Regions from separate parts of the Erwinia amylovora genome, predicted to be linked through region 1. Evidence: predicted binding sites of a transcription regulator. Region 1 holds the regulator's gene; each other region holds the start of a gene.
What was found. The regulator PhoB, encoded in region 1, activates phosphate uptake and scavenging genes when phosphate is short. The targets are predictions, from matches to a motif close to CTGTCATAAAACTGNCNNAT.

Region 1 (10,730 bases):
TAGGTCCAGCCGGTGATATAGCCGGCCAGCGGTCCGAGATAATCTTGCGCGTAGCGGGAAAAGGAGCTGGCCTGGGGGTTATTGACGGACATTTCACCGAGCGCACGCATAATGATATACGCTGCCACACCGCCAATAATATAGGCAAGCAGCACGCCCGGACCGGCCATTCTGATCGCATCGGCCGAACCGTAAAACAGCCCGGTGCCAATTGCTGAACCCAACGCCATAAAACGAATATGGCGCGTACTCAATCCCTTTTTCAGAGTCATTTTTGTCATTTTTTTTCCACCTGGCGACCCCTTACCGCCAGGTGGTAAGGGGAGATTTTACAACGCTATTGCTGATGCACGGCAACCGGGCGACCAGAAACGCGATCGTAAATGGTCACCAGAGCCAGCATCACCAGTGAAGGCGGCAACCACGCCAGCCCCTGATCGGCCAGCGGCAGATTTTGGGTAAACGCGGGGAGCAGCGCCTTTAAAGAGGTGGTTTTGATTGCGTCGACCATACCAAACAGCAGGCTGACCAGCATGACTGGCGCAACAATCCTTGTGCTTTTCTTCCACCAGCTCAAAGTGAAGCTTAACAGCACCAGCACGATACAAGGCGGGTAAATCGCGGTTAATACAGGAATAGAGATCTGGATAAGATGGCTAAGACCAAGGTTGGAAACCACCATAGAAAACGCGCCCAGAATAAACACCAGCTGGCGATAGCTGAGAGGCAAATAGTGCTCAAAAAACTCCGCACAGGCACAGGTCAGACCCACGGCGGTCACAATACAGGCGACAAAAATCAGTGAAGCCAGGAAGAAGCTGCCCATAGCGCCGAAAGTGTGCTGCACATAGGCATGCAGGATGGCTGCACCGTTAGCGCTTTGATCGACAATCGTCGCACTGTCAGCACCGAGTTTAAACAGCGCCAGATAGACCAGCGTCAGGCCAACCCCGGCAATCAATCCGGCAATCACCGTGTAGCGGGTCAGCAGTTTTGCTTCGCTAATGCCGCGCGAGCGGGCGGCATTGACAATGACGATGCCGAACACCAGCGCCCCAAGAGTATCCATTGTCAGATAACCATTGATAAAGCCATTGGAGAACGCCGCACGCTGATACTCCTCGGTTGCAGGCGCAATACCGCCAGCAGGCCACAGCAGCGCCGCCAGGCCCAGCAGGGTCAGGGCAAAAATCTTTAGCGGGGCGAGGATGTGGCCGACAGTATCCAGAAGTTTACCGGGATAAAGCGAGACGCCAATCACCAGGGCAAAGTAGACCAGGCTGTAGATAAATAGCGGTAATGCCCCCTCACCGGTCAGCGGGGCAATGCCCACTTCAAACGAAACGGTGGCGGTACGTGGCGTAGCAAACAGCGGCCCAACGGCCAGATAGCAAACGGTTGCCAGCACCACGCCAGCCACTTTGCCAATCGGCGAACTCAGGGCGTCAATCCCACCCCCCACGCGCGCCAGTGCAATCACGGAGATAACCGGCAGGCCAACGGCCGTAATCAGAAAGCCCAAAGCCGCAAGCCAGACATGCTCTCCGGCCTGAATGCCTACCATTGGTGGGAAGATGATGTTCCCTGCGCCAACAAACAGGGCAAAAGTCATAAAGCCCAGTGCCAGAATATCTTTTGAAGTTAAACGATGCGTCATAAGAAACGTGTTGCCTGTGGTGGTGTTAAAAGTCGTGTTATCAGCGCTGCTCGCCATACTTCACCTTGCAGTAATCAACCCCCGCCATCTGAAACGACCAGGCTTAAGAATCAATGAACTAGCACAATTCTGCACGATGAATAATTTTTACAGCCAATCACCCTGGATGCTCTAAATACGCTACTAAATCAAATCGATGCAGTCGAAAACACTGATTACATCGCGACGGGTAGTGAATATGAGCTGATTATTTTGTATTCAGGGGGATGACGAGAAACGGGGTTAAGTAGACCGTTTATAGCGGTAAAAGGCAATACGGGATCGAGAAAGCAGATGAATATACCGTAAAAAATCAGCCAACCAGTGTATATGCTTAGATGAGGACAGAATTGCGTTACATGATTTGTATTTTTTTTCGTCTGCGCCGCGTTAATTTTGGCGACAGACCGAAAAAGCAGCACAAAAGGCGCACAGATCCGCGCCTGATGCACACAATGCGTTTTTTACCAGACGCGGTTAGCAACATCCACCACCAGGCGCAGCTTGGCCCACTGCTGCTCTTCCGTCAGGCTGTTACCCTCTTCGGTAGAGGCAAAGCCACACTGCGGGCTAAGGCAAATCTGGTCCATGCTGACGAACTGCGCGGCCTCACGCAGACGTTTTTCGATGGTTGCCGCCGCTTCCAGCTCTCCGCTCTTAGTGGTGATCAGGCCCAGCACCACCTGCTGTTTGCCTTTTTTGATAAAGCGCAGCGGCTCGAAGCCGCCCGAACGCTCATTATCATATTCAAGAAAGAAGGCATCAACGTTGACTCCGCCAAACAGCAATTCCGCGACCGGTTCATAGCCACCTTCGGAGATCCAGGTTGAGCGGAAATTGCCCCGGCAAACATGCAGGCCGATCTGCAAATCGTCCGGCTTGCCTGCAATGGCTTTATTCAACACCCGCGCGTAGGTACGGGCCAGCTCTTCCGGGTTGTCACCGCGCTCACGTATCTGCTGCTGCTGGTCGTCAGAACAGAGATAAGCCCAAACGGTATCATCCAGTTGCAGATAGCGACAACCTGCTTGGTAGAATGCCCGGATTGCATCGCGCCAGGTTTGTGCAAGGTCGTCGAAATAGACGTCCAGATCCGGATAAATCTGCGCATCAATGACCTTACGCCCGCCACGGAAATGCAGCACGCTGGGGCTGGGAATGGTCATTTTTGCCACGGCATCCCCGCTGATGCTTTGCAGAAAGCGGAAATCCTCTAACATCGGGTGATGGCTGAAACCCAGTTTGCCGGTAACCTTCACGCCACGCGCTTTTGTCTGCACGCCGTTAAACTGAATGCCCTGCTCTGCTTCGTAGCGCTCTACGCCATCCAGCCCGTCAAAGAAGTCGAAGTGCCACCAGGCGCGACGGAACTCCCCATCGGTCACCACCTGCAGGCCGCTGGCTCGCTGGCTGGCAACCACTTTACGGATCTCTTCATCTTCAATGCTGCGTAACGCAGCCGCGTCAATTTCACCGGCGGCAAACTGCTGGCGCGCCTGCTTAATTGCTGCAGGGCGCAGAAAGCTGCCAACCACTTCAGCGCGATAAGGTACGGATGTTGTCATGTCAGCTCACTCCTGGCCTGCACGCGGGCGGATCATTGCGCCGCGCAATAGTTACGGTGGGTTATTTTAGACTTCTGGACGTCTAAATATCCGTTTCTCACAGTGTCATGAGGATCCCCATCTCGCAAACGACAAAATTTCATGGTGACTGAGAAAAATTCATTATGCTGAAAAAGACCGGGGACGTTCGGTAACGAACGGCGTTGCATTTGACTCAAAGCCCTTCTTTGGCGGCTCTGCAACCTCATCACTGCTGCAAACTGATGTCATTATTGCGCCATCATCGCCAGCGCCTGCTCCCTTTGCGCTTCAGATAGGGGCAGATAGCCAGCCTGACTGACCAACGCCTGGCCAGCGCCCGATAACGCCAGGCGGAGAAACGCGGCGGTAAGCGGCTCCAGAGGTTTGTCCGGCGCTTTATTGACATAGATGTAAAGCGGACGCGCATAGGGATAACGGCCGCTGCGGATATTTTCAGCCGTGGGGCTGATCCAGTTATTCTCATCTCGCGCCAACGGCAGCACTTTAACGCCGCTAAGATGAAATCCGGCGCTGGCATAGCCAATGCCGTTGAGCGAACCGGCAACCGCCTGCACCACCGCCGCAGAGCCAGGATATTCGCCAACATCACGGCGTAAATCACCGTTGCACAACGCCTGCTGTTTGAAAAACCCCCACGTACCAGAGGCAGAATTACGGCCAAAGCGCTGGATGCCGCGCTGCGCCCAGCCGGGCTGAGTCAGCTGCAGATCCCCCCAGCTATGGGGGGAAAGCGCTCCTCCGCAAAGCCGCGTGACGGAGAAAATAGCATCCAGCTGGCGGGCATTCAGTCCGGCTAACGGATTATCCTGATTTACCACCACCACCAACGCATCAATAGCCACCGGCACCGCCAGCGGCGGATAACCATAACGATCTGCAAACAGCTGGCGTTCTGCTGCCTGCATCGGCCTGCTCATCGCGCCCAGTTGCGCAGCCCCGGCCGCCAGCGCCGTGGGGGCCGTAGACGATCCCGACGCCTGGATCTGTACATTCACGCCGGGATACTGCTGGCTGAAGTGATCTCCCCATAGCGCCATCAGGTTGCCAAGCGTATCGGAGCCGACGCTGTTCAAATTACCCGCCAGCATGCCCTCTTTGGCCTTAGCCGCTATGCAGATCAGCAGCAACGCCAGCGCGATGAGATTTTTCATGGTGAGAGTTCCGTGTGATTAAGGCCGCATGCAGCCGCCCGGTTCAGCACCCACAATCATCCTGAGCGGCAGCTGAAAGCTGAAACAGGTTTCAGCTGCCGGCGCGCTGCTGATATTCAGCCGCGCATTATGGTGGCTGAGCGCATGTTTTACGATAGCCAGCCCCAGCCCGCTTCCCCCGGTCTGTCTGGATCGTGCCTTATCAACGCGATAGAAACGTTCAGTCAGACGCGGTAAGTGCTCTGGCGCGATGCCCGGACCGTTATCTGCGACCTTGAACTCGGCTCCCCGGTCGCTGCGTTGCCAGCTGACCACAATCCTTGTGCCGTCGGGGGTATGATTCACCGCATTATAAACCAGGTTGGAGATGGCGCTGCGCAGCTGTTCATCATTGCCATATACGCGTAGATTCGGGTCGCTGTTGAACTGGATTTGATGACGCCCCTGACTGAGCGATTCCGTTTCACGCTGCAAACCCTGCAGCATCATTGGGACATCAACAATTTCATGCAGGTCGTGCGCCGGAGCCGCCTCAATGCGCGACAGCGTCAGCAGCTGACCCACCAGGCTATCCATGCGTTTCGCCTGTTCCTGCATGGTTTGCAGCGCTTTAGCCCGCAGGCGACCTTCCAGCACCGGGTCATTCATCATCTCCAGATACCCCTGCAACACGGTTAATGGCGTGCGCAGCTCGTGGCTCACATTGGCAAAGAAGTTGCGGCGCGCCCCTTCCAGCTGGTGCATTTGCGTCACATCGCGCGCCACCAGCAGCCACTGCCCTTCGCTGTAGGGCATAATGCGAAACTCCAGATGGCGCTGGCTGTTCAAAACCAGCGTCAGCGGATGCGCGAAATCACGCTGGCGCAAATAGCGGGTAAATTCGGGGTAACGCAGCAGGTTGAGAATGTTCTGACCATTATCTTCCGGCCAGCGCAGCCCCAACAGCTGTTGAGCCAGCCCGTTACACCAGAAAATCGTGCCCTCGTCGGTGGTCAACACCAGCGCATCCGGCAGCGATTCTGCTCCGCTGCGAAAGCGTTTAATCAGATGGCCAAGTTCCCGGCGGCGGCGGCGGTTGCGCGCCTGCATCTGATACAGGCCGTAGAACAGAGGCTCCCAGCTGCCGCGTCCGCTGGGCGGGTTGATGCTGCGGTCCACCCACAGCCAGTGCGACAGGCGCAGAAGATTGTTGAAGTGAAAAACCAGCACGCAGAGCGCGGAAGCCAGCAACAGCCAGGGCAACCCGCCCACGATGAGTCCGATAATCAGCGCCGGCAGGCTGGCAAGCAGCAGCTCAAACAGTAATCTCTTCCAGGAGAGGCGTTCCAACACGATTCAGACTCCGTGCGAGCGATCAATAACGTGCAGAGAAACGATAACCTGTTCCGCGAACCGTCTGCACCATACGATCGTGCCCGCTCAGTTCCAGCGCTTTGCGCAGACGGCGAATATGAACGTCGACGGTACGGTCTTCGACATAAACGTTAGTTCCCCATATGTGGTTTAGCAACTGCTCACGACTGTATACGCGCTCCGTATGCGTCATAAAGAAGTGCAGCAGTTTGTATTCGGTTGGCCCCATATCCAGCGGCTGGGTGCCTGACATCACGCGGTGAGACGACGGATCGAGAGTCAGCCCCTGTATCTCAATCACCTCTTCTACCGCCATCGGAGCAATGCGCCGCATCACGGCTTTAATCCGTGCCACCAGCTCCTTCGGGGAGAAAGGTTTGGTGATGTAATCATCAGCGCCGACTTCCAGGCCACGCACGCGATCTTCTTCTTCGCCGCGGGCGGTCAGCATCATCACCGGAATGTCGCGCGTCATCGCTTCACGCTTCAGGTGTTTAATAAACTGGATGCCGGAGCCACCGGGCAGCATCCAGTCCAGCAGAATCAAATCTGGCCAGGGTTCAATCAGCAAACTGAGCGCGCTGTCATAATCCGCGGCTTCTATCGGTTGATAGTCATTTTGTTCCAGAACGAAACACAACATCTCACGGATTGGGGCTTCATCTTCGACCACAAGAATGCGCTTTGCCATTATTGCTCCTGCTGCGGTGACAGATTGTCACGGGATATGCCGCGCCATTATGCGTCAGTTTTATGACAATTTTATGAAAAAAGCACCCTCAGGAAAGGAGAGGCAACGAATTAAATATCCGTGCGGCTTTAGGTTTATAATCACCGCTTCGCGTTCTGCCATGAAGGGAGCACCATGCGCATCATTCATACGGCCGACTGGCATCTCGGCCAGTTTTTCTACACCAAAAGCCGGGCGGCCGAGCATCAGGCTTTTCTCGACTGGCTGCTGGAACAGGCAGAAGCGCAGCAGGCCGATGCGATTATCGTTGCGGGCGATATCTTCGATACCGGCACCCCGCCGAGTTACGCCCGTGAGCTATACAACCGCTTTGTGGTCAAGTTGCAGCCAACCCGCTGCCAGCTGGTGGTGCTGGGCGGCAATCACGATTCGGTCGCCACGCTGAATGAGTCGCGTGAGCTGCTGGCCTGTTTGAATACCCGGGTGATTGCCGCAGCCTGTGACGATATCCGTCAGCAGGTGCTGGTGCTGAACCGCCGCGACGGCCAGCCGGGCGCCCTGCTGTGCGCCATTCCGTTTTTACGTCCGCGTGATATTTTGCGCAGCCAGAGCGGGCAGTCGGGGCGTGAAAAACAGCAGAGCCTGCTGGAAGCCATCAGCGAACACTATCAGCGCTGCTGGCAGCAAGCGCTGGCGCAGCGCGATGCTCTCGGTTTAGCGCTACCGATTATCGCGACCGGTCATCTGACCACGATGGGCGTGACCAAAAGCGACGCGGTACGCGATATCTATATCGGCACGCTGGACGCCTTCCCGGCCGACTGCTTTCCCCCGGCGGACTATATCGCCCTTGGCCATATCCACCGCGCCCAGCGCATCGCTGACAGCGAGCATATCCGCTACAGCGGCTCGCCGATCCCACTCAGTTTTGACGAACTGGGCAAGGCTAAAAGCGTGATGCGCGTTGATTTCAGTGCAGGCAAGCTTAGCGAGGTGACCGCGCTGCCGATCCCGCTGTTTCAGCCGATGCAGATGATCAAAGGCTCACTGGAACAGATTGAGCAGCAGCTGGCACTGCTGGTGCCTGATGCACAGGGCAAAACCACCTGGCTGGATATTGAAATCGTTACCGATGCTTACCTTAGCGACCATCAGCGCCGCATACAGGAACTGACCGCCGCGCTGCCGGTGGAAGTGGTACTGCTGCGCCGCAGCCGCGAACAGCGTGAGCAGGTGATAGCACGCCAGAATAATGAAACCCTGAGTGAACTGAGCGTTGAAGAGGTGTTTGCACGGCGGCTGGGATCAGAACCGGAACAGCCGGAGCGGCTGGAACGCGTGCGCGCGCTGTTTGCGCAGACGCTGGAAGCGGTGCGCCATGAGGAGCAGCCATCATGAAAATTCTTACCCTGCGCTTTAAAAACCTTAACTCGCTGAAGGGCGAATGGAAAATCGATTTCACCGCAGAACCCTTTGCCAGCAATGGCCTGTTTGCCATCACCGGGCCGACCGGCTCAGGGAAAACCACCCTGCTCGATGCCATCTGCCTTGCCCTTTACCACGAGACGCCGCGCCTGAAAAGCATCACCCAGTCACAGAACGACCTGATGACGCGCGATACTGCCGAATGTCTCGCGGAGGTGGAATTTGAGGTAAAAGGCGTTGCCTGGCGCGCATTCTGGAGTCAGAACCGCGCACGCGGTGCCGTTGACGGCAAGCTGCAGGCGCCGCGCGTCGAGCTGGCGCGCTGCGCAGATAATCATATCGTCGCCGATAAGGCGAAAGAGAAGCAGGATGTTATCACCAGCCTGACCGGGCTGAACTTCGAGCGTTTTACCAAATCGATGATGCTGTCACAGGGGCAGTTTGCCGCTTTCCTCAATGCCAAAGCGAGCGATCGCGCCGAGCTGCTGGAAGAGCTGACCGGCACCGAGATCTACGGCCGCCTGTCGTCGGCGGTATTCGAGCGCCACAAAGAGGCGAAAGCGGCGCTGGACGGGCTGCGCGCCCAGGCTGCGGCGATGGATCTGCTGGGCGAGGAGCAGCAGCAAAACCTGGCTGGCCAGCTGGCACAGCTGATTGCCGATGAGCAGGCACTCACTTCACAGCAGCAAAGCCAGCAGCAGACGTTACAGGAACTGCAACAGCTGGACAGATTACAGCAGCAGCAGCAGCAGCTTTCCCGCCAGCGCCAGCAGTTGGATGAACAGCTACAGCAGGCCCGGCAGCAGCTTGCTGCGGCAGATCTTCAGCAGCAGCAGGCGCTGAAGAACCACGAGGATCACCAACTGCTTCGCCAACAGCAGGAAACGCTGATGACCGAGCAGGTCATTCCTCTGGATCACCAGCTCACCACGCTGGGCGAACAGTCTGAGCAGCTGGCCCGCGAGCGAAGTGAGCACCAACAATCGCTAACTGCTCGCCTGCAGGAAAGCGCTAAAATTCAGCAACTTCAGCAGGACAGGCAGGCGCAGCAGCAGCAGCTTAATCAGTGGCGCGAAGCACATCCCCATTTTTCCCATTACGGCGAATATCTGCCGTTGTGGCGTGAACGTTTCAGCCAGCAGCAGCAAAGTGAGCAGTCACTTTCAGCACTAAGTCAACGGCTGAAGGCCCGGCAGCAAAAGGTGCAGCAGCAGGAACAGGCTCTTCAGCAGCTTAGCCAGCAGGCTGCGCCGCTGCAGCAGCAGCTTGGATCGGCGCAGCAGAACCTTAACCAGGCGCAACAGGCGCTGGCCGCCTTACAGCAGCAGCACTCACCGGAGAGCCTGCACAACGCGCTGGGGCAGTTCAGCCAGCTGCGCCCGCAACGCCTGCTGTTGGCTACGCTGCTGCCGCAGTGGCAGCAGCTTAGTGAACGGCGCAGTCGGCTAAAGCAGGAACGCCAGGCGTTAGCGCATCAGATACAGCAAAGCAGTGAGCAGTTACAAACCCTGCGCGCCCGCTGGGCGGAGAAACGCCAGCATGAGCAGGACCTTGACAAGCGCTGCAGGCTGGAGCAGCGCATTGCCGACCTGGAGCAGCAGCGCGCCCTGCTGGAGCCGGGGCAGCCCTGCCCGCTGTGCGGGTCAGAAAATCATCCGGCGATTGCCGAATATCAGGCGCTGGAGCCATCAGAAAATCAGCAACGGCTCAACGCCCTGAGGGAAGAGGTCCGGGTGCTCGGCGAACAGGGCAGCGCCTGTAGCGCACGGCTAAAGCAGCAGCAGCAACAGCAGCAGTGCCAGCAGCAGGACGACCTCGACCTTGCCCGTCAGGCATCGGATTTGCAACAGCAGTGGCACAGCGCCGCCGCCCTGCTGGCGCTGGAATTCACTCCCGATCAGCAGCAGCAGTGCCGCGACTGGCTGGCACAGCAGGAGCAGCAGGAGAACCAGCTTCAGCAGCAGCTCAACCGCCTGGAGCAGGCGATGCGCCACCGCCAGCAGCAGCAGGAGGCGCTGTATCAGCAGCAGCAGGCGTGGCAGCAGCTTGAACGGCAAACCGCCCTGCACCAGCAGGAGATAACGGCGGCACGCCACAACCTGAGCGAGCTGGAGCAGCAGCTGGAGCAGGATCGGCAGCGGGCGCGGCAGCTGCGTAGCGAACTGGCGGCAAGCCTCGCGCAGCTGAAGCTTCAGCTGCCGGAGGACGGTGATTATCCAGGCTGGCTGCAAACCCGTGAGCAACAGTGGCAACAGTGGCAGCAGAACGCCAGCGAGCTGGCAGCGTTGTTGCCCGAACTGGCGGCGCTCGGCAGCCGTCAGCAGGCGCTGGAGGAGGAGCGGGTGCAGCAGCAGGCGCGTCTTGACGTGCTGGATGCCCGCAGCCAGCAACAGCAGCAAATCCTGAGCGAACGCCAGCAGCAGCGCCAGCGGCTGTTTGGCGATGCGCTGGTCGCCACCGTCAGGCAGCGGCTGAACAGCGAGTCAGAACAGCATTTGCAAACCTTGCGCCAGTATGAACAACAGTGGCAAATGCAGCAGGATCGAATAAATACTCTGACCGGGCAGCATAAATCACTTAGTGAACAGTTGATTACCCTACAGTCACGCTTTGATGAGGCGACAACCCGCAGCGGCCAGCCGGAAAACCTGACGGCGCAGCAGCAGGCGCTGCAGGCCAGTCTGCAGGCGCTCAGTGTGCAATTGCGTGAACTGGCCAGCCAGCAGGGGCAGCTGCGCCAGCAGCTCGAACACGATGCCGCCCGCCGTTCACAGCAGCAGGCGCTGCTGGTGCAGGTGGCGGCCAAT
Region 2 (10,730 bases), 1.1 Mb from region 1:
AATAAATAGCGATAAAGCGGTGAAAAATCAAACCGTCGATGACAACGTCCGCTCCCGGTTGCCAGCGCTCTATCGGCAATAAAAGTAAGGGATATTTATCTGTCCAGTCCTTATCACGCTATGCGTCAACGGGGCAGGCGCTTGCGCTGCTCACAGGCTTAGGAATGGATGTGGAAGCGGGCACGAGGTTTCGCGCCTGCTACCGGCTGGAGCAGCCCACCGTTTCCCCGCGCCAACGGCTAACGACAAGCCAGCACAATGCGGTAAATACCCAGCCAATCAGCCACGAAATATCATTGCCGGCAAACCATCCCACCAGCACCCCGCGGTAGAATTCGTTAGCGGCAAACGGCAGCTGAACCAGCACGCCCAAGGCGTAGGTACTCATCCCCACCGCGTTCCAGCGGCCGTAGCAGCCGTCAGGATCGCTCAACGCCGCCATGTTCAGCTGCCCGCGGCTGACAAAATAGTAGTCCGTCAGGTTAATCGCACTCCAGGGTACAAAGAAAATCAGCAGGAACAGCAGGAAATGGGTGAAAGACTTGAGAAATGAAGGCTGACTTAAAATGGCAATGCCACAGGATATCAGCACCATCAGCACAATAAACAGCATCCGCATCCCTTCGCCGATCGCCGCACGCTGGCGGAAGCCGCACACGATCGTCGCCAGTGACAGAAAACTGCCATAAGCGTTCAGGGTGGTGAAGGTTATCTTGCCAAAACAGATGGCAAAATAGAGCACCAGCGCCATCATTCCGCCGGACCCCAGCCCAACGATGTAACCCACTTCATTACCGGAGAACGCACTTCCGGCCAGCGCCGCCGCCATCACTCCCAGCGTCATTGATGCCTGCGCGCCCAGCACGCTGCCGCAGAATACCGCCAGAAAGGTGCTGTGCGCCGATACCGTGCGCGGCAAATAGCGCGAATAATCTGACACGTAGGGGCAGAAGGCGATCTGCCACGAGGACGCGAGCGACACCGCCAGCAAAAACATCGGCAGTGAAAAATGGCGATTATCCCATAGCCCACTGAGATCGTTTTCCAGCAGCAGGCGGGCAAACAGATAAACAAACGCCAGCACCCCGACCACGCTGGCGACTCTCCCCAGCGCGTGGATAAGACGGTAACCGGGCATGGCCACCACAATGATAATCAGTGCAAATATCATCATCCCGCTACGATCGCTGACGTTGACCAGGTGGGCCAGCGCCTGACCGGCCAGCACCGTGCCGCTGGCGGAAAAGCCAACGTACATGATGCATGCCAGCACCAGCGGGATCGCGGCGCCGTAAATGCCGAACTGAGACCGGCAGGTGATCATCTGCGGCAAACCAAGGCGCGGCCCCTGGACAGCATGCAGCGCCATCAGCGCCGCCCCGACCAGCTGCCCCACCAGCAGCCCTGCCAGCGACCACACCACGTCGCCCCCCGGCACCACCGCCAGCGCGCCGGTAACAATGGCGGTAATCTGTAAATTCCCGCCGAACCACAGGGTGAACTGGCTGAATACCCGGCCGTGGCGCTCGGCATCAGGGATATAATCAATCGTGCGGCTTTCACACAGTCGCCGTGACTGCGGCTCAACCGATGACGAAGAGGAACGGAGGGACATAACCAACTCCTTGTGTGAAGGAACAGCCACGACCGGAGGCAGACTAGGCTGTTTTGTGCGTAACAGGTCGCGCGCACATGTCCGTACCACCCAAAACCCCCGTGTCATAAACGGCAAAAATCAGCAATTTTAGCGCTACAGGAAAATACGAGGATGGCCGGACTGCCTGTGGCCCGCGAATCGCCGTTTTCAGAAGAAACCAAGCGGCTGTACGCTGTAGCTGACCAGCAGATTTTTGGTCTGCTGATAGTGACCGAGCATCATTTTATGGGTTTCACGCCCGATGCCGGATTTTTTATAGCCACCAAACGCCGCATGTGCCGGATAAAGGTGGTAACAGTTTATCCAGACGCGCCCGGCTTTTATTGCCCGCCCGACGCGGTACGCCCGGTTGATATCGCGCGTCCAGACGCCCGCTCCCAGGCCATAGATCGAGTCGTTAGCCAGCGCAATTGCTTCCGCTTCATCTTTAAAGGTGGTTACCCCCACTACCGGCCCGAATATCTCCTCCTGAAACACGCGCATGCGGTTGTTGCCCTTCAGTAAGGTAGGCTGGATGTAATAACCGGCGGATAAATCCCCCGACAGTTTTTCGACTTCGCCCCCCGTCAGCACCTGCGCGCCCTCATGTCGGGCGATCTCCAGATAGGCAAGGATTTTGTCAAACTGCTGCTGCGAAGCCTGCGCCCCGACCATGGTATCGGTATCCAACGGATCGCCGCGCTTGATGGTTTTTATGCGTTCCAGCACCGCCGCCATAAAAGGCTGATAGATCGACTCCTGTACCAGCGCGCGCGAGGGACAGGTACAGACTTCCCCCTGATTAAGGAAGCCCAGCACAACGCCCTCCGCTGCCTTTTCGATAAAGGATGGCTCGGCCTGCATAACGTCGGCGAAGAAGATGTTCGGTGATTTACCCCCCAGCTCAACGGTAGACGGGATCAGGTTTTTTGCAGCCAGTTCAAGAACATGCCCGCCGGTGGTGGTTGAGCCGGTAAAGGCAACTTTAGCGATACGCGGGCTGGCAGCCAGCGCTTCTCCCGCTTCGCGCCCGAAACCGTGGATGACGTTCAGCACGCCTTTTGGCAACAGGTCGGCGACAAGTTCAGCAAACAGCGTAATCGACAGCGGCGTCTGTTCAGCCGGTTTCAGCACCACGCAGTTCCCGGCCGCCAGCGCCGGTGCCAGTTTCCATGCCGCCATCAGCAACGGGAAGTTCCACGGTATAATTTGCGCCACCACGCCCAGCGGCTCGTGGAAGTGGTAGGCAGCGGTGAACTCATCGATCTCTGCAGCCGCGCCTTCCTGAGCGCGCAAGCAGCCGGCGAAATAACGGAAATGATCTACGGCAAGCGGCAAATCAGCGGCGAGGGTTTCACGCACCGGCTTGCCATTGTCCCAACTTTCATTCACCGCCAGCCGTTGCAGATTTTGTTCCATGCGGTCGGCAATTTTCAGCAGCGCCAGCGAGCGCGCCTGCACCGGGGTTTTGCCCCAGGCGTCGGCAGCAGCGTGGGCGGCATCCAGCGCTTTCTCAACATCATCTTTGTCCGAACGCGGGAACTCACCGATTGCCGAACCATTTACCGGCGAGATGTTGGTAAAATAGGCCCCGTTAACCGGTGCAACAAATTCCCCGTTGATGTAATTGCCATATTTTGGCTTGAGGATAATCAGTGAATCGTTACTGCCTGGACGGGCATAGCGCATGGTTATTCTCCTGTAGCGTATTGAACGCCGGGGATGGATTTCAGGTAACAATGAGTTAACCTTAAATTAACCTATTCAACCTGCACGAGAATGTCAGTGAGCCAGGCAAGAAACTGTGACCTTGTCGAAAGGAAATCAGGATTGGCAGCTGAAAAACGTGACGCCATACGGCGGTGATCGTAAACGCGATTCGCATCGAGAGGTAAAATGAGTCATCTTACGCAACTCAAACTGTGTATCAGCTGCGGGGGTTGTCCACACAGAGCTGGCAATAGCTGAAAAACGCCGGCCCGGCCCTCTGGCAATGCAATTTCGTGCCAGAATTAACCAAACGACTCTGTTTTACTGAGGATTTTGCAGTGGCTTTGCGTCATTTCTTACTGATTTTATTGGTGGTGTCCATCTGGGCATTCAATAACATTGCGATTAAATGGGGGCTGCTCGACCTGCCGCCCCTGCTACTGATCACCCTGCGCTTTGTGGTTGTAGCACTTATTCTGGTGCCCTTTACCCGCGTGACCCGTCAGCAGATCCCTTACCTGGCAGCCCTGGGGGTCACCTTTGGCTTTTTGCACTTCGCCCTGCTGTTTGTTGGCCTGAACTATACCGATGCCGGCACGGCAGCCGTCATTGTGCAACTGGGCACGCCGATTGCCATGCTGCTGGCGATGGTGGTGCTGAAAGAAAAACTGCGGCTGGTACAACTGCTGGGCATTGCGGTCTCACTGAGCGGCGTAGTGGTGCTGTCAGGCAGCCCGACCATTCCAGGTTGGGGAGTGCTGCTGCTGCTGTTACTTAGCGCCTGCGGCTGGGCGACCAGCAACTTGATTGTGAAAATCTCACCGTCGATCCCGCCGCTCACCCTGACCGCCTGGCTCTCTCTGTTTGCTATTCCGCTGGTAGGATGCGCCTCGTGGCTGAACGAATCACACCAGCTTACGCTACTGATGCACGCTTCGTGGCGTGGCTGGTTTGCCATTTTTTTCAGCGCCATCGCCTCGTCCGTAGTCGCCTATTCACTGTGGTACAGCCTGCTGAACCACTATAACGTCAATCTGATCATGCCCTATTCGCTGTTAACCCCGGTGCTGGCGGTGCTGATGGGTGTTTTTGTATTAGGTGACAGCATGAACCTTTTCAAAGTTGCTGGTTCACTGCTGGTCATTGCCGGCACGGCAATTGCGGTGATCAATTTACGCAATCTAAACATGCACGCGCGCCTCCGCCGCCGTTGAAATCACCAGTGATGCTCAGATATCCTCTGCGTCAGCAACGTCGTCTGCCAGCTCGTCGCGCATTGCCTGAATCGCTTCACGGCTAATGGCCGCCAGCGTGCGGTAGAAGTCGGTGGCGGCATGCGCTTCCACCTTACCCAGAAACGCGCCTGCCCAGGGGAGCAGATAGTTGTCAAACAGCGTGATCTGAGCCTGAGACTCGTCGGCTTCTGACTGGTCTTCAAGCCATGAGGAGGCCAGCAGCAGCGCGCCGATATGGTCGGTCGGCGCATCAGTCAGCGGCATCCCGCGCTGATTCAGAAAGGCGCGCACCTCGGCTTCCCGTGGGCCATTTTCCCATTGCGAACCGTATGGCGGTACCTTGCATTCGCTGCCAACAAACAGCGCCTGGTAATCGGCTGCCAGTCGCTGAGGATCGCAGTTTTGTTGCAGGCGGGTTAACAGTTCGTCCTGCTCCAGCGGCCAGTGCTGCTGGAGCTTGCCTTCACGCAGCAGCGTGAACAGTGGGGCCAGCAACGCGTCCTGCGGCGGACGGTTATACAGCGAGCCAAGCAGACGGCAGATGATGGAAAACTCATTCATATAATTCGGTTCCAGAGATGCATGTGACAATGTCACGTATTAAGCTGTTCAGTTATTTCCTTACGCTTTGCCGGCCAATAACAGGGGCCAACCGTTGCGACTTGACATTTAACACGTGATTTCCAGGAAAATCCATCTTACCGTGCGGGCGCAAACAGGCAGCAAAGCAGCCATTGTTGTGGCCAAATCCTCCAAATCATCATTCTGCTTGTAAGTTTAAGCGGTCAGAACCTGTGGTCCTGATGGCATAATGCTGTCTTCATTCAGGCATAGCGCCTGCGCGATATTGTTCATCGCATCACCGGGCAAAGTGACGGCCGCATTGTACGGGCTGACAGCCATCTCTTTAGGCGACCAGAATGCGTGATCCATCGGCGACCGTGGCTGGTTGACGACATCCCGCGCTGCCCGCAGATCGACTTCAACCCGATGCACAGCGAGCGCCAGATTAATCAGGAACGCGCCGGGTTCAGGTGGGTGCCGAAGGGCGGCTTTTTTATTTGCGTTAACGCTTTGAAAAGACTGCACTGTTGATGATTAAAACAGCAAACTGCTGTAAAAGTGACTAAACGCGCATCATTTCCTGCAATGACAGTTGACCACCGCAGACGATTTACTTACATTAGCGCCCGTCAGCAATTTGATTGTGGCGACAAACTGGTGAGGTGTCCGAGTGGCTGAAGGAGCACGCCTGGAAAGTGTGTATACGGCAACGTATCGAGGGTTCGAACCCCTCTCTCACCACCATCTTAAAAGAGAAAGCCCGAACTCACGTTCGGGCTTTTTTTTATACCTGTTCCCGGATGAGAGAGGGAGTGAAGAACCCTCGTCAGGGTTCGACAAAACGGCAGGACCGCCGTTTTGCACAGCCACAGGCTGCCCGAAGGGCCGGGCACAGGGATGTGCCCGGTGATCCCCCTCTCTCACCACCATCTTAAAAGAGAAAGCCCGAACTCACGTTCGGGCTTTTTTTTATGCCTGTTCCCCGGTAGGAATTATCTCTTAATGCATTCCCAGCGCCGCCTTAATGGTATAAAACAGATCCGTCTGGTCAGTCAGCCCCACCACATTCGCCGCATGTGGACCGTACGCAGCAATACGCAGCTGGCTACCGGTATGCCCCTGTGACTCTTCTTCCGAGTTACCGTAACTGATGGTCATCGGGCTGCCGTCTTTGGTGATCAGCGTCTGCGTCAGGCCCGGAGCCTTGCTGTCGTTAGCGATAATCTGGCTGGAGTGGGCATGGTCGGCGGTGACGATAACCAATGTATTACCATCTTTGCGGGCGAATTGGAGCGCCTTTTGCACTGCTTCATCCAAATCGACCGTTTCGCCGATCTGCCCACACGGATTCGCCGCGTGATCCTGCTTATCAATAGAGGCACCTTCAACCTGCAGGAAGAAGCCTTGCGGATGGCTGCTCAGTAACGTAATGGCTTTATCGGTCATCTGCGCGAGAGTTGGCGTGGAGGCAGGACGTTCAGCGTTGACTTCACAGGTGACCGGTTTAGCGGCAAGATTACCGTGATAGCTGGCCTTAGGCCCTTTCCAGCGCACCGGCATATTACCGACGGCAAACAGTCCCAGTACCGGTTTCTCATTGCTGGCGCTACTGAGCGAATTCATCCCGTCGAGGTCGCTGACCAGCTGATAGCCACGCAGCTTCGCCTGCGCTTGCAGTGTTTTACCCTGCCATTCGCCGCCGCGCGCGGTTTCCGCAAAGGTTTTTCCACCGCCGCCGAAATTGACGTCTGCGCGTGTATTCAACAGCTGTTCCGCTATCGACCCCTTACCGCCGTTCTCAAGGGCATTGGTTGAACACAGTTCGCTGGTTTCTACCGGGCCATAACACTTACGTGAAGTGACATGGGCAATCTGCGCCGCCGGCGTTGCGTCCTCCAGCTCCGCAGTAGAAACATTGCCGGTCGCCCTGCCAGCCCCCTTCGCCAGTTCAAGCAGCGTAGGATGAGCCTTACCCGTAACATCAACCCCGATGGCTCCATTGTAGGATTTCACCCCGGTCGCCCAGGCGGTGGCCGATGCTGCAGAATCGGTGACGTAATCGGGCTTATGCGTTTTCTTATCCAGTGCATAGTGGGTGTACTGCCCCGTGAGCGGCAGTGCGTCGATGCCTTTAAAGAAACCGCCCGCCCCTTCGGCATAGTTACGTGCCGCTGTGATCTCAGAATCACCCATGCCATCACCGATCAGCAAAATGACATTTTTCGCCCTGCTATTGCTCAGAGCGGCCTTAATCGCTGCGGTTTGGTCGATGTCCAGACGACGAGCGCCACCCGGCTGGGTGATATCGCCCCGGGCTGCGCGATGCCAGCTAGCAATATCGGCAACGGCAGAGGAACAAATCAGTGAACTTATTATTGACAGTGCCAGGGCTTGGTGTTTCATACAGAGGATCTCCATAAATAAATTTCGCGAAATATTTCAGGAGGCCAGTCTGCGATACAACTGTTTCATTTTCGCGACAGGCCGATGACAAAAAGATGGCAATGAGATACAACCAGCGCCAGATCTCCCGGTTGCTTATGAGCTGCGCAAACGCCAGCCCGGGGGAAAATACTGCTTGACCCACTCGCTGCTACTGCCTATAGTAGCGCCCCGTCATCCCCTGTGGTTGGCGGAAAAATAGGTGAGGTGTCCGAGTGGCTGAAGGAGCACGCCTGGAAAGTGTGTATACGGCAACGTATCGAGGGTTCGAACCCCTCTCTCACCACCATATTAAAAGAGAAAGCCCGAACTCACTTTCGGGCTTTTTTTATGCCTGTTCCCGGATGAGAGAGGGAGTGAAGAACCCTCGTCAGGGTTCGACAAAACGGCAGGACCGCCGTTTTGCACAGCCACAGGCTGCCCGTAGGGCCGGGCACAGGGATGTGCCCGGTGATCCCCCTCTCTCACCACCATATTAAAAGAGAAAGCCCGAACTTACGTTCGGGCTTTTTTTATGCCTGTTCCCGAATGAGAGAGGGAGTGAAGAACCCTCGTCAGGGTTCGACAAAACGGCAGGACCGCCGTTTTGCACAGCCACAGGCTGCCCGTAGGGCCGGGCACAGGGATGTGCCCGGTGATCCCCCTCTCTCACCACCATCTCAAAAGAGAAAGCCCGAACTCACGTTCGGGCTTTTTTTATGCCTGTTCCCGGATGAGAGAGGGAGTGAAGAACCCTCGTCAGGGTTGGGCACAGGGACAACGCCGGGAGCGCTTCGAACGACGCTTGCGTCGGCCCTAAGGGTGAGTCTTATGGATGAGACGAGTCATCAGCGAGTGATCCCGCTATCAACACCCTCTTCACAGGTCGATGGCAATATGCTGGTACAGGCGACCTGGAGCATTTCCTTTCCCCCCGACACCGGCCTCAAAAGGCCATTCTCGCTACATTTCGTTATGTTTAAATTTATTGTCACCAACAAATTATCGACGCTAAGCATGTCAGCTTTGCGATAGGTCCTGTGAGTCAGTGTGGCAAGTCACAATGCACTGCTGTCCGGCAGGCTGCGCCTTAAAGAGAAAGGGTCAGTTTGATCATTCAGACTGGTTAGGGAAAGTGACTGAGCAACCGCTCCTGGACTCTTCCGCCAGGCAAAAGGCGATATGCAGCACAAACTGACTATTGTTTATTGCAAAATATTGATTGTCTTCCCCCCCCACTTCACTACTTATTCGTACAATGCCGGGTGCCCGATGAATGAAATAACCCAACGGCTGAAAAGCCATCGCAGCACCCGCAGCTATTCAGATAAACCCGTCCCTGAAGAGGTGATGGATGACGTTATCGAAGCGGCCTGGCGTGCGCCAACATCGGTAAATTCACAACAGGTCTCGCTGGTCGTGGTTCGCGATGTGAAACCCGCACGCGCATTGCTGAACTGGCGGGTGGCCAGGCATGGATTGCCCAGGCCCCGGTAGGTATGACCGCGGTGCCGGACAGGTTTAAAAGCCAGCAGGGCATTGCCGCCGAGGGTAAAAACAGATTGTCCATCGAAGTAGTGAAAGCCTGATCTGCGGCTCGACCGATGTCGGGATTGCGCTGGGTGCACTGATGACCGCCGCTCGCTCGCACGGTTTGGAGATAGTCCCGATTGGCGGTATCTGCCGCGAACCGCAAGCAATGATTGAATTGTTGCAGCTGCCGGAACTGACCTTACCGGTAGCGGGCCGGGTGCCAGGCTATATTGACCCGCCCGCTATTGACCCACCCGCTGTTGAAAAACCGCGCATGTCGTTGGTCGGTTTTCGTCATTGAGGGCGCTAAAACACCAGCGTACTGTCAGAAGTGATCGAAGCTTACAACCCGCTGCTGAACGACCGCTGGCGGCGAACCGGCCGTAAAGACGGGGAAAACGGGGGCAGCAATATCGCCAGCGATGACCAGCATATTTACTTCCCGCAGGTGCAACCGACAATACTCAAACAGGGTTTTGGCGTGAATAAGTAACAGCAAGAAAGCCCGGTACGACCGGGCTTTCGCTATCAACTGGCCGGGGTTACATCAGCCCCGTGACGACAGTCAATTAACCATAGGCCAGCAAGGCATGCTGGCACAGTTCAGAACGGACGCAGTCACGTTGAGTAAAACGCACCACGCCTACCATATCATCTTCACTGAAGCGTGCCAGCGCATCGCTAAGCCCGGACTGTACGTGGGCGGGCAAATCACACTGGGTAATGTCGCCATTAACAATCACCGTGACGTTCTCGCCAAGGCGGGTTAAGAACATTTTCATCTGGGCAGCGGTGACATTCTGCGCCTCATCGAGGATCACAACAGCGTTTTCAAACGTCCTGCCGCGCATATAGGCAAACGGCGCAATTTCCACCTTGCCGATTTCAGGACGCAGGCAGTACTGCATAAAGGAAGAGCCAAGGCGTTTAACCAGAACGTCGTATACCGGTCGGAAATAAGGGGCAAATTTTTCTGAGATATCCCCCGGCAGGAATCCCAAATCCTCATCTGCCTGCAGCACCGGGCGCGTGACAATAATCCTGTCAACATCCTTGTGTATCAGGGCCTCTGCCGCTTTTGCGGCGCTTATCCACGTTTTACCACAGCCTGCTTCGCCGGTGGCGAAGATCAATTTTTTGCTTTCTATGGCGGTAAGATAGTGCGCCTGTGCTTCATTTCTGGCTTCAATAGGCGAATGGTCACGGCTGTCGCGTGCCATACCAATCGAGTCCAACCCACCCATTTGCACCAGCGAGGTGACCGATTCTTCTTCACGCTGACGGTGACTGCGTGAATCGCTACGAAGCACACGTTTTGCTTCACGACGCGCTTTGATCACTGCTTTCTGTCTTCCCATAGTGGCACCTTACAGTTGGTTTCATTTCCCGCATCAATGTCACTGACGCGATTACGTGAACGCTTTAGAGGTTTTGGCTTCCTTTAAGCCTTGTACGGCCGTTAAAACAGATGCACGGCAAAATAACGCTGCAATGCACCGTAAAGGACTATAAGCACAGAGTTGTGGTTGGATAATAAAAGGAGTGAAGGTTGGAGAGGAGAAGGATTCTCCACATGTTTTCAGGTTGAAACGCCGTTTGGTTAATGGTCCGCTAAAGGACTTCTGCATCCG
Region 3 (10,730 bases), 1.3 Mb from region 1:
CTGCGCGATATCGAATCCCTGCTGCCGCACAATGAGTCGCTGTTCCAGAAGGTCAACTTCCTGATGCAGGCGGCGATGGGCTTTATCAATATTGAGCAAAGCCGCATCATCAAGATCTTCTCGGTGGTATCGGTGGTGTTTCTGCCGCCAACGCTGGTGGCGTCAAGCTACGGCATGAACTTCGAGTTTATGCCAGAGCTGAAGTGGAGCCTGGGTTATCCGGCGGCGATTGTCCTGATGATCCTCGCCGGGCTGGCACCTTATGCCTACTTTAAGCGGAAAAACTGGCTGTAAACCACCCGCAGCAGCGTCGTCAACCGACCAGATAAGTGGCGCTGGCGCTGGCAATATGTACGCCAGCGTCATTATGCAGCTCTACTCTGGCAACGGAAATCTTGTTTCCTCCGCGCAGCAGGCTACTGCTGGCAATAAAGCGTTCCCCGCGTCCGGGCCGCAGATAATCCACCCGCAGATCGATGGTGCCCATGCGCGCCAGGCGCTGGCGCAGCTCGTCTTCATAAATGACCTGTTGGCGGGTCAAAGCGCCGCTGACGCACACCAGCCCGGCGGCCACATCCAGCACGGAGGCGATAACGCCACCGTGCAAAATGGCCTGTGCCGCATTGCCGACCAGCCGGGGCTGATTAACCAGACTCAGCTGGGCGAAGTCGGATTCAAGGCGGTCAAGTTCCACACCGAGCGCACGATTAAACGGCATATCATAAACAAAAATCTTGCCAAGCAAACGGCGCGCGGCCGCTGGTTCTAATGTCAGCGCGGACATGATAACGGATTCCTTTGAACGCGATCAGCGAAAAAAAGTGAAAAGGTAGCCTTATTTTATGCTTGATTATCCGTACTTGCTGCTTTCGGAAATCTGCACTCATGTAATAAGAATTTTCTGTGTAGAATGACGTGTTTTGAACCATTTTATCAGTTTCTGCCGGGAGAAAATTATGGCTCTGCTGAAAGGATTGTCGGCAACAACATTGCTGTTGCCGACGTTAGTAATGGCACAGGAAGCCTCGATCAAAGAGGTGCATGACAGTACCGCAGTGCCTGGCAGTATTATCGCCAACCTGTTGGAAAAACATGACAACCCCTTCGTGATGTATCCTTACGAAAGTAATTATCTGCTGTATACCGATACCAGCAATCTGAATAAGGAAGCGATCCAGTCCTACAGCTGGAGCGATAAAGCTAAGCACGATGAGGTGAAATTTCAACTGAGCCTGGCTTTCCCGCTGTGGCGCGGTATTGTTGGCGATAACTCGGTGCTGGCCGCTTCCTATACCCAGAAATCCTGGTGGCAGCTTTCTAATCGCGGTGCATCTTCACCGTTCCGCGAAACCGATTATGAACCGCAGATCTTCCTTGGCTGGGCCACGGATTACCGGTTTGCCGGCTGGACATTACGTGATGTCGAAACCGGTTTCAATCATCAGTCTAACGGCCGTTCTGAACCGACCTCACGCAGCTGGAACCGGGTCTATGCGCGTCTGATGGCTGAAAACGGTCACTGGCTGGTGGAAGTCAAACCCTGGTACCGTATTCCAGAAAGTGAAAATAATGATGATAACCCGGATATCACCAGGTACATGGGGTATTATCGCCTGACGGTGGGCTACCAGTGGGGTGACAGTATCTTCAGCCTGAAGAGCAACTACAACTGGAACAGCGGCTACGGCGGTGCCGAGCTGGGCTGGAGCTATCCCCTGACTGAGCATGTGCGCTTTTACACCCAGGTGTTCAGCGGGTACGGGGAGTCTCTGATCGACTACAACCATCGCCAAACGCGCGTTGGTGTCGGCGTAACGCTCAACGACCTGTTCTGAGGTCACAGCAACCGGGTGGAGCTGCCCGGTTGAATTTATGTCATTGCAGATATGGGGACAATGTGTCTACGGCAGCAGTCATCAATAACGAAGCGCTGGCAGACCAGGTATTGCGTGATACCTTCGGCTATCAGCAGTTTCGCCCGGGACAACAAACCATCATCCAGGAATCGCTGAACGGGCGTGACTGCCTGGTGGTGATGCCAACCGGTGGGGGCAAATCGCTCTGCTATCAAATTCCGGCGCTGGTGCGTCAGGGACTGACGCTGGTGGTGTCACCGCTGATCTCGCTGATGAAAGACCAGGTCGATCAGCTGCTGGCCAACGGGGTAGCGGCGGCCTGTCTCAATTCGACGCAAAATCGTGAAGAACAGCAGAACGTGATGGCAGGCTGCCGCAGCGGAAAAGTGCGTTTGCTCTACATTGCTCCTGAACGCCTGATGATGGACAACTTCCTTGAGCAGCTGACGCACTGCAACCCGGCGATGCTGGCGGTGGATGAAGCCCACTGTATCTCGCAGTGGGGCCATGATTTCCGCCCGGAATATGGCGCTTTGGGCCAGCTGCGTCAGCGGCTGCCTGACGTCCCGGTGATGGCGTTAACGGCGACAGCGGATGAGACCACCCGCAACGATATTGCCCGCCTGTTACAGCTTAATGACCCGCTGATCCAGATCAGCAGTTTCGACCGGCCGAATATTCGCTACACGCTGGTGGAGAAATTTAAGCCGACCGAACAGCTGCTGCGCTACGTTCAGGACCAGCGCGGCAAGTGTGGCATTATTTACTGCAACAGCCGGGCGAAAGTTGAAGATACCGCTGCCCGCCTGCAAAGCCGTGGTTTGAGCGTCGGGGCTTATCACGCCGGAATGGATAACGCGCACCGCGCCCAGGTGCAGGAAGCCTTTCAGCGCGACGACCTGCAAATTGTGGTGGCGACGGTGGCATTTGGGATGGGCATCAACAAACCCAACGTGCGCTTTGTGGTTCATTTCGATATCCCGCGCAATATCGAGTCCTATTACCAGGAAACCGGCCGTGCCGGGCGCGATGGCCTGCCTGCTGAAGCCCTGCTGCTGTACGATCCGGCCGATATGGCCTGGCTGCGCCGCTGTCTGGAGGAGAAAAAACAGGGGCCACTGCAGGATATTGAACGTCATAAGCTGAATGCGATGGGGGCCTTTGCCGAGGCACAGACCTGCCGACGTCTGGTGCTGCTGAACTATTTCGGTGAAGGGCGTCAGCAGGCGTGCGATAACTGCGATATTTGCCTGGATCCGCCGCGTCGCTACGATGGCCTGGTCGAAGCGCAAAAAGCGCTTTCCTGCATCTATCGCGTCGGCCAGCGCTTTGGCATGGGCTATATCGTTGAGATCTTGCGCGGTGCCAACAACCAGCGTATTCGCGATATGCAGCACGATAAGCTGCCGGTTTACGGCATCGGGCGCGATCAAAACCATGAACACTGGACCAGCGTGCTGCGCCAGCTGATCCACCTCGGTTTGGTGACGCAGAATATCGCTATGTACTCGGCTCTGCAATTAACCGAAGCCGCCCGTCCGGTGCTGCGCGGTGAAGTGTCCCTGTTGCTGGCCGTGCCGCGCCTGGTCAGTGTGAAAACACGCGGCAGCAGCCAGAAATCCTTCGGCGGCAACTACGATCGCAAGCTGTTTGCCAAATTGCGCAAACTGCGCAAAGCGATTGCCGATGAAGACAACCTCCCGCCCTACGTGGTGTTTAACGACGCGACGCTGATTGAAATGGCGGAGCAGATGCCGATCACCGCATCAGAGATGCTGAGCGTTAACGGCGTCGGGCACAAAAAACTGGAGCGCTTTGGCAAGCCGTTCCTGTTGATGATAAAGGAACATATCGACGGCGGTGATGACGAATAATCTCCGCGCCGCCGCTCACGCAAAAGCAGGTTCCTGGCACGGAGCCTGCTTTTTTTTGTTCAGGCAATGCGTCGTGCTGAAGCCAGTAAAGCGCCCACCGCCACAAACAGGCCGCCGAAGAGGCGGTTGAGTAATTTCATCTGCTGCGGGCCTTTGATCCACGCTGAAATACGTCGCGCCAGCGTGGCGTAACCCATCATAACGAAGATATCGACCACTACCGTCGTCGCGCCCAGAACCAGATACTGCATCGCCTGTGGCTGATGCGGCAGGATGAACTGTGGGAAAAGAGCCGCCAGGAAGACGATACTTTTGGGGTTGGTCAGGTTCACCATCACCGCACGCTTAAACAGCTTGCGGCGCGGCATCGCTGCGGCCAGCGCGTTCAAATCTATCGCTCCGGCAGATCGCCACTGCTGAATGCCGAGCCACACCAGATAAGCCGCTCCGGCCCATTTCAGGAACTCAAAGGCCAGCAGCGACTGCGAGAACAGCGCGCCCAACCCGACACCGACCAGCACGATGTGCAGCGACAACCCCACCTGCAGGCCAGCAATAGAGGCGACAGCGCCGCGATAACCGTGGCTGATGCCGGTGCTCATGGTATTGATGGCGCCGGAACCCGGCGACAGGCTTAAAATGAGGGTTGTTAACAGATAGGTCAGCCACCACTCAGTCGTCATGGTAAAACTCCCGTAAAACGCTCAATTGTGACACAATACGTTATTGTCGAACGCCTTGCTACGGGTCACTCTGTTCCCGTTGAGATAAGTGCTCCGTGTGGAAAACGCCTGATGAAACTACACCAGAAAAGCTGGTTAACGCGTGAAAAAGCCTTCGCGGCTTTTGCCACCGGCCCGTTGCTGGATTTCTGGAGGCAGCGCGAAGAGGGCGAGTTTTCAGGAGTGGATAACGTACCGATCCGCTACGTCCGCTTCATCTCATCGCAACATGACAAGGTGATATTACTGTGTCCGGGGCGCATTGAAAGCTATGTCAAATACCCGGAGCTGGCCTACGACCTGTTTCATAGCGGATATGACGTTTTCATTATCGATCATCGCGGGCAGGGGCGTTCGGGCAGACTGCTAAAGGATTCGCATCGTGGGCACGTTGTGGCGTTTGAAGACTACGTTGAGGATCTGGAAACGCTGTATTTACAGGAGATCGCCACACGCCACTATCGCCATCGCTATGCGCTGGCGCATTCAATGGGCGGGGCGATCCTCGCCCTGATGTTGGCACGACAGCCTGCAGCCTTTGACGCGGTGGCGCTGTCTTCACCGATGTTTGGCATTTTCCTGCCTTTGCCATTATGGATGGCGCGCCGCATTCTCAACTGGGCGGAAAAACGCCCGACGGTACGCGATGATTATGCGCTGGGTACCGGGAAGTGGCGTGCGCGCCCGTTTGCGATAAACGATCTGACGCATAGCCGCGAACGCTATCGCCGCAATGTGCGTTTTTATGCTGACGATCCCGGTATACGCGTTGGTGGCCCGACCTATCACTGGGTGCGGGAAGGCGTGCGGGCCGGGCAACGCGTTTTGCGCCAGGCCGCACAGATTTCCACCCCGCTGCTGCTGCTGCAGGCCGCTAACGATAAGGTGGTCGACAACCGTGCTCAGGACCTGTTCTGCCAGATGATGGTGGCCGCGGGTCAGCCCTGTCAGGGGGGGAAGCCGATGATTATCGAGGGTGCGCGCCATGAGATCCTGTTTGAGCAAGACCGGATGCGCGCAGCGGCGCTTGAAGCCGTCCTCGCCTTTTTTGCCCGCCATGCCTGAGTGGCCAGAATTAAATTACCGGTGGGCGCTTCCCGCCGGAGAATATTAACCAGAGGTGTTATGTACCGTATTGTTGCTTCAGACCTGGACGGCACGCTGCTGCTGCCAAACCACACGCTTTCCCCCTTTGCCCGCGAAACGCTGCAGCTGCTAACCGCTAAAGGCATTCATTTTATCTTCGCCACCGGACGTCACTATATTGACGTGGCGCAGATGCGTGACAGCCTCGGCATTGATGCCTGGATGATCACCTCTAACGGCGCACGCGTACACAACACCGCCGGTGAACTGATATTCAGTCAGAATCTTGATCAGGATATCGCGCGCGAGCTGTTCACCATGCAGCATACTCATGCGGATATCTGTACCAATGTTTACCGGGACGAAGAGTGGTTCCTGAATCGTCATCGTCCCGGTGAAATGGATTTCTTCCAGGAATCTGACTTCACCTGTCAAATTTACCAGCCGGGGCAGCTGGCGGCCGACGGCATCAGCAAAGTCTTTTTCACCTGTGCCATTCCTGAACTGCTGATCCCGCTGGAGCAGGCGCTGATAGCGCGCTGGGGCGATCGGGTAAACGTCAGTTTCTCATTGCCAACCTGTCTGGAAGTGATGGCCGGCGGCGTCTCAAAAGGCCACGCGCTGGATGCGGTAGCAAAATCACTGGGCTATTCGCTGCGCGAGTGCCTCTCTTTTGGTGACGGCATGAACGACAAAGAGATGCTGCGCATGGCGGGTAAAGGTTACATCATGAATAACGCTCATCAGCGGCTGAAGGACGTACTGCCAGAACTGGAAGTGATCGGTTCTAACGGCGAACAGGCGGTGCCGCACACTCTGCGCAGACTGTTTGGCGTTTAGAAAACCGGTACAGGCTGTGTAGCGACTTGTTACGTCTGCTGCCGCCACATTCGCCAGATTTAAACAGGCAGAGCGTGCTGCGGCAGATCGGCGAATGGCGCCGCGATGGGCATGGGCTGGTAGTCGCGGCCGAAGCCGCTAGCGAAAACGATTTACAACCTCAGGCGTCCTTCATTAAGTTGTGCGCTGCTTTTTCTCACTGAGCATGGTCATGACCAGCAAAATAACGGCCAGCACGCAGCCGCCCACCATCATGATAAAGCCACCGTTCCAGCCGAAATAGTCGACGGTGTAACCGACGAGGACGCTGGCGGCGACTGAACCGCCCAGATAGCCAAACAGCCCGGTGAACCCGGCGGCGGTTCCTGCCGCCTTTTTAGGGGCCAGCTCCAGCGCATGCAGGCCAATCAGCATCACCGGCCCATAAATCAGAAAGCCGATAATGATCATACAGGCCATATCCACGCCCGGATTCCCGGCCGGATTTATCCAGTAAACAACGGTAGCGAGGGTCACCAGCAGCATAAAGAAAACGCCGGTCGCGCCGCGGTTGCCTTTAAAGATCCTGTCCGACATCCAGCCGCACAGCAACGTACCGGGAATACCAGCATATTCGTAAAAGAAGTAGGCCCATGAAGACGTGTCCAGGGTGAAGTGTTTCACCTCTTTCAGGTAGGTCGGTGACCAGTCGAGGATGCCGTAACGCAACAGATAAATAAACACGTTGGCCAGCGCGATATACCACAGCAGCTTGTTGGGCAGGATGTACTGCTTAAAAATCTGCTTAGCGGTCAGCTCTTGTTCATGCTTTTCATCGTAATCAGGCGGATAGTCATTTTTATACTCTTCAATCGGCGGCAGGCCGCAGGACTGCGGGGTATCACGCATCAGCGCAAAGGCGAAAATGGCGACCAGGATAGCGGCAAAGGCCGGCATATACAGCGCGGCTTTCCAGTCGTTGAACCAGGCCATGCCCAGCAGAAACAGCAGCGGAGGAATACCGCCGCCGACGTTATGCGCGCAGTTCCATACCGATACGATACGGCCGCGCTCTTTTTGTGACCACCAGTGCACCATAGTGCGCCCGCAGGGGGGCCAGCCCATGCCCTGAAACCAGCCGCACAGAAACAGCAGAACGAACATCACCATAATGCCCGATGTCGCCCAAGGCACGAAGCCCATAAACAGCATCACGGCCGCGGCGAGGAGCAGTCCGGCAGGTAAAAATATGCGCGGGTTGGAGCGGTCAGAAACCGAACCCATAATGAATTTAGATAACCCGTAAGCGATTGAAATACCTGAGAGCGCAAAACCGAGATCGCCGCGTGAAAAGCCCTGCTCAACCAGGTAAGGCATCGCCAGCGCAAAGTTTTTACGCACCAGATAATAGGCGGCGTAGCCGAAGAAAATGCCCAGAAAGATCTGCCAGCGCAGCTTGCGATACAGCGGATCGAGGCGGTCGCCATCAACGCGAGGTTGATGCACGGCGGGTTGGAAAATACTCAACGGTTAAGCCTCCCGTGGCTCAGATACGGATATCCCGGTGAAATGTGCCGGGGAAGAACAACACGCAGCCGCGCATGGCCGCCATGTTCCATTGCGCACACAGCCTGGCAGCTGTCGGTAAAAATGACCGTGAAGAGAGGCACAAATGTGACATTTTTATGACGTTATGGCGCTGAATGTGACCAGAGATCGCTGTCTGGCTTCACACTGGCAGATGACATCGTTAACCGCATCGCGTTTGTGACACGGGCGGATTATCGGGTTCGTTTGCGGATTGCTCGTGCTCACAAGAAAGCATTTTACCGCAGGGATGGCGCATGGGGAGGAGAATGATTAACGCCATGCGGGGCGGTTAAATAGCGTTAATCAGTCACAATGCGGTGAGCTTATTTTTTTGCCGGGCGGATTTTCATCGTCAAACCTTTAAGGAAATTACGCAGGATCTGATCGCCGCATTCGCGATAGTTCTTGTGCCCCGGTTTGCGGAAGATCGCCCCAATCTCCGACTGACCCACCGCAAAATCAGCACTTTTTAACAGTTCGATGATGTCGGTCGTTTTCAGGTCGAACGCCACACGCAGCTTCTTCATCATGATGTTGTTAGTCATCTTTCGCTCGATGGAAGGGGCTGGTGCGTCTTCGCTTTTGCCACGGCGTTCAAAAATCAGGCCATTAAGAAAGTAACCCATGATGACATCGGGGCAGGGGCGATAGCCTGGCTCATCTTCTTTTTTCAGCAAGCTGTGCACTTCGGCTTCGGTGACTTCGCTCTCTGCCCGCGCCAGAATGCTTACAACTTGAGCATCGCTTAAATTCAGCATGTATCGCACGCTGCGCAGGACGTCATTATTGGTCATAAAAACTCTCTTCAGTGAAACTGTTGCAGTGCGCGCAGTATACCCCTTCATTGCCAAAGCTGCATCCCGCTAAACAGCCGCCTGCTCAATGCCGACGCCTGGCTCAGACGTTGTAAGCAGAAGGGAGTGGCGTTCCGGGACGTGATGCATCGCGTACCCGTGGTAAATGTTCACAGGCGTGCTGACGCGCGGAACGGGTAAACGCCTCAATCACAGGCTGACGCTGTTCACCGTCGCGCACTGCGGCATACAGCCGGCTCCACAGGCCATCGCCCAGCGCTTTAGTGACCACCAGTCCCTGGTGCTCAAAGCTCTCTACCACCCAGTGCGGCAGGGCAGCGATACCCATGCCGGCTGAAACCATCTGAATCAACAGCAGCGTATTATCCACGCTTTTCAGCGCCGGACTGACGCCCGCGGGTTGCAGGAAATGACGCCAGATATCCAGGCGCTGACGCTGCACCGGGTAGATCATCAGCACTTCGCTGGCGAGATCCTGGGGTGAGATAACCGTCTTTTGCGCCAGTGGATGGTTGGGAGCCAATACCAGGCGTACTTCAAAATCGAACATCGGCGAATAAAACAGTCCGCTGCGCGGCAGAATATCGGATGTCAGCACCACATCCAGCTCGCCCTGTTGCAGAGCCGGCTGCGGGTCAAAGGTGACGCCGGATTTAAAATCCATCACCACCTGAGGCCAGCTTTGGCGGAATTCGTTAAGCGCCGGGGTCAGCCACTGAATACAGCTGTGGCATTCAATGGCGATACGCAGCGTGGTTTGATGCGGTTCGTGGCAGGCCTGTAACGCCTGCTGTATCTGCGGCAATACCTGCTCAGCCAGCTGTAGCAGAACTTCGCCTTGCGGCGTGAAGCGCAGCGGCTGGCTTTTACGCACAAACAGTCGGAAACCAAGACGTTGTTCCAGGTCACTGAACTGGTGTGACAACGCCGACTGTGTTTGGTGAAGCTGGGCGGCAGCGGCGGCCAGCGAGCCGGTATTTTGCAGAGCCTGAAGCGTTCGCAGGTGTTTGAGTTCGATCATGAGAGTCCTTCACATCGACAGTGAATATTTTGCGCTTGTGGTTAATACAGTACCTGCGGATTATAGCGGTGTAAACATCTGGACGTCCAAATGAATATCGAGTAAATCAGGACGTGTTCAGCTAACGATTAATGTAAAGAGGCACAACTGATGACTATTCTGAACCATACTCTCGGCTTCCCCCGTGTCGGCCTGCAGCGCGAACTGAAGAAAGCGCAGGAAAGCTACTGGGCGGGTAACAGCACCCAGGAAGAATTGCTGGCAGTTGGACGTGAGCTGCGCGCCCGCCACTGGCAGCAGCAGAAAGACGCTGGCGTGGATCTGCTGCCGGTAGGTGATTTTGCCTGGTACGACCACGTACTGACCACCAGCCTGCTGCTGGGTAACGTGCCGGCACGTCACCAGAATAAAGATGGTTCAGTTGACCTCGATACCCTGTTTCGCCTGGGCCGTGGCCGTGCACCGAGCGGTGAACCCGCCGCTGCAGCAGAAATGACCAAATGGTTTAACACCAACTATCACTACATGGTGCCGGAGTTTGTGCAGGGCCAGCAGTTCAAACTGACCTGGACTCAGCTGCTGAATGAAGTCGACGAAGCGCTGGCGCTGGGTCATAAAGTGAAACCTGTGCTACTTGGCCCGGTGACCTATCTGTGGCTGGGCAAAGTGAAGGGCGACCAGTTCGATCGCCTTAACCTGTTGCAAGATATTCTGCCGGTGTACCAGCAGGTGCTGGCGGAACTGGCTAAGCGCGATGTCGAATGGGTGCAGATTGATGAGCCGGCGCTGGCGCTGGAACTGCCCGCCGAGTGGCTGGCTGCCTTTAAGCCCGCTTATGACGCGCTTCAGGGGCAAACCAAACTGCTGCTGACCACCTATTTCGACAGCATTGGCCAGAACCTTGAAACCATCAGCGCGCTGCCGGTTCAGGGGCTGCATGTTGATCT

Region 2: a site for PhoB is predicted at 7,598-7,617, ahead of phoA (alkaline phosphatase). Genes of this name have one in related genera too.
Region 3: a site for PhoB is predicted at 8,030-8,049, ahead of glpT (glycerol-3-phosphate transporter). Genes of this name have one in related genera too.

What each region holds. Positions count from the first base shown of each region.
Region 1 is NZ_CP066796.1:1,017,182-1,027,911, reverse strand. Features, by position in the region: gene proY (proline-specific permease ProY) at 1-281, opposite strand, end outside; gene brnQ (branched-chain amino acid transporter carrier protein BrnQ) at 338-1,657, opposite strand; gene JGC47_RS04715 (cobalamin-independent methionine synthase II family protein) at 2,161-3,261, opposite strand; gene JGC47_RS04710 (PstS family phosphate ABC transporter substrate-binding protein) at 3,531-4,454, opposite strand; gene phoR (phosphate regulon sensor histidine kinase PhoR) at 4,473-5,786, opposite strand; gene phoB (phosphate response regulator transcription factor PhoB) at 5,809-6,498, opposite strand; gene sbcD (exonuclease subunit SbcD) at 6,673-7,896, shown strand; gene JGC47_RS04690 (AAA family ATPase) at 7,893-10,730, shown strand, end outside.
Region 2 is NZ_CP066796.1:2,161,325-2,172,054, forward strand. Features, by position in the region: gene JGC47_RS10055 (purine-cytosine permease family protein) at 200-1,615, opposite strand; gene exaC (acetaldehyde dehydrogenase ExaC) at 1,805-3,325, opposite strand; gene JGC47_RS10065 (DMT family transporter) at 3,685-4,560, shown strand; gene JGC47_RS10070 (TorD/DmsD family molecular chaperone) at 4,576-5,142, opposite strand; gene JGC47_RS10075 (hypothetical protein) at 5,359-5,577, opposite strand; tRNA gene JGC47_RS10080 (tRNA-Ser) at 5,802-5,889, shown strand; gene phoA (alkaline phosphatase) at 6,145-7,548, opposite strand; tRNA gene JGC47_RS10090 (tRNA-Ser) at 7,789-7,876, shown strand; partial or broken gene JGC47_RS17635 (nitroreductase family protein) at 8,839-9,592, shown strand; gene phoH (phosphate starvation-inducible protein PhoH) at 9,669-10,457, opposite strand.
Region 3 is NZ_CP066796.1:3,532,386-3,543,115, reverse strand. Features, by position in the region: gene corA (magnesium/cobalt transporter CorA) at 1-294, shown strand, start outside; gene JGC47_RS16110 (thioesterase family protein) at 314-784, opposite strand; gene pldA (phospholipase A) at 957-1,835, shown strand; gene recQ (ATP-dependent DNA helicase RecQ) at 1,898-3,730, shown strand; gene rhtB (homoserine/homoserine lactone efflux protein) at 3,790-4,413, opposite strand; gene pldB (lysophospholipase L2) at 4,525-5,517, shown strand; gene yigL (sugar/pyridoxal phosphate phosphatase YigL) at 5,578-6,378, shown strand; gene glpT (glycerol-3-phosphate transporter) at 6,553-7,884, opposite strand; gene JGC47_RS16075 (YehS family protein) at 8,271-8,741, opposite strand; gene metR (HTH-type transcriptional regulator MetR) at 8,845-9,783, opposite strand; gene metE (5-methyltetrahydropteroyltriglutamate--homocysteine S-methyltransferase) at 9,934-10,730, shown strand, end outside.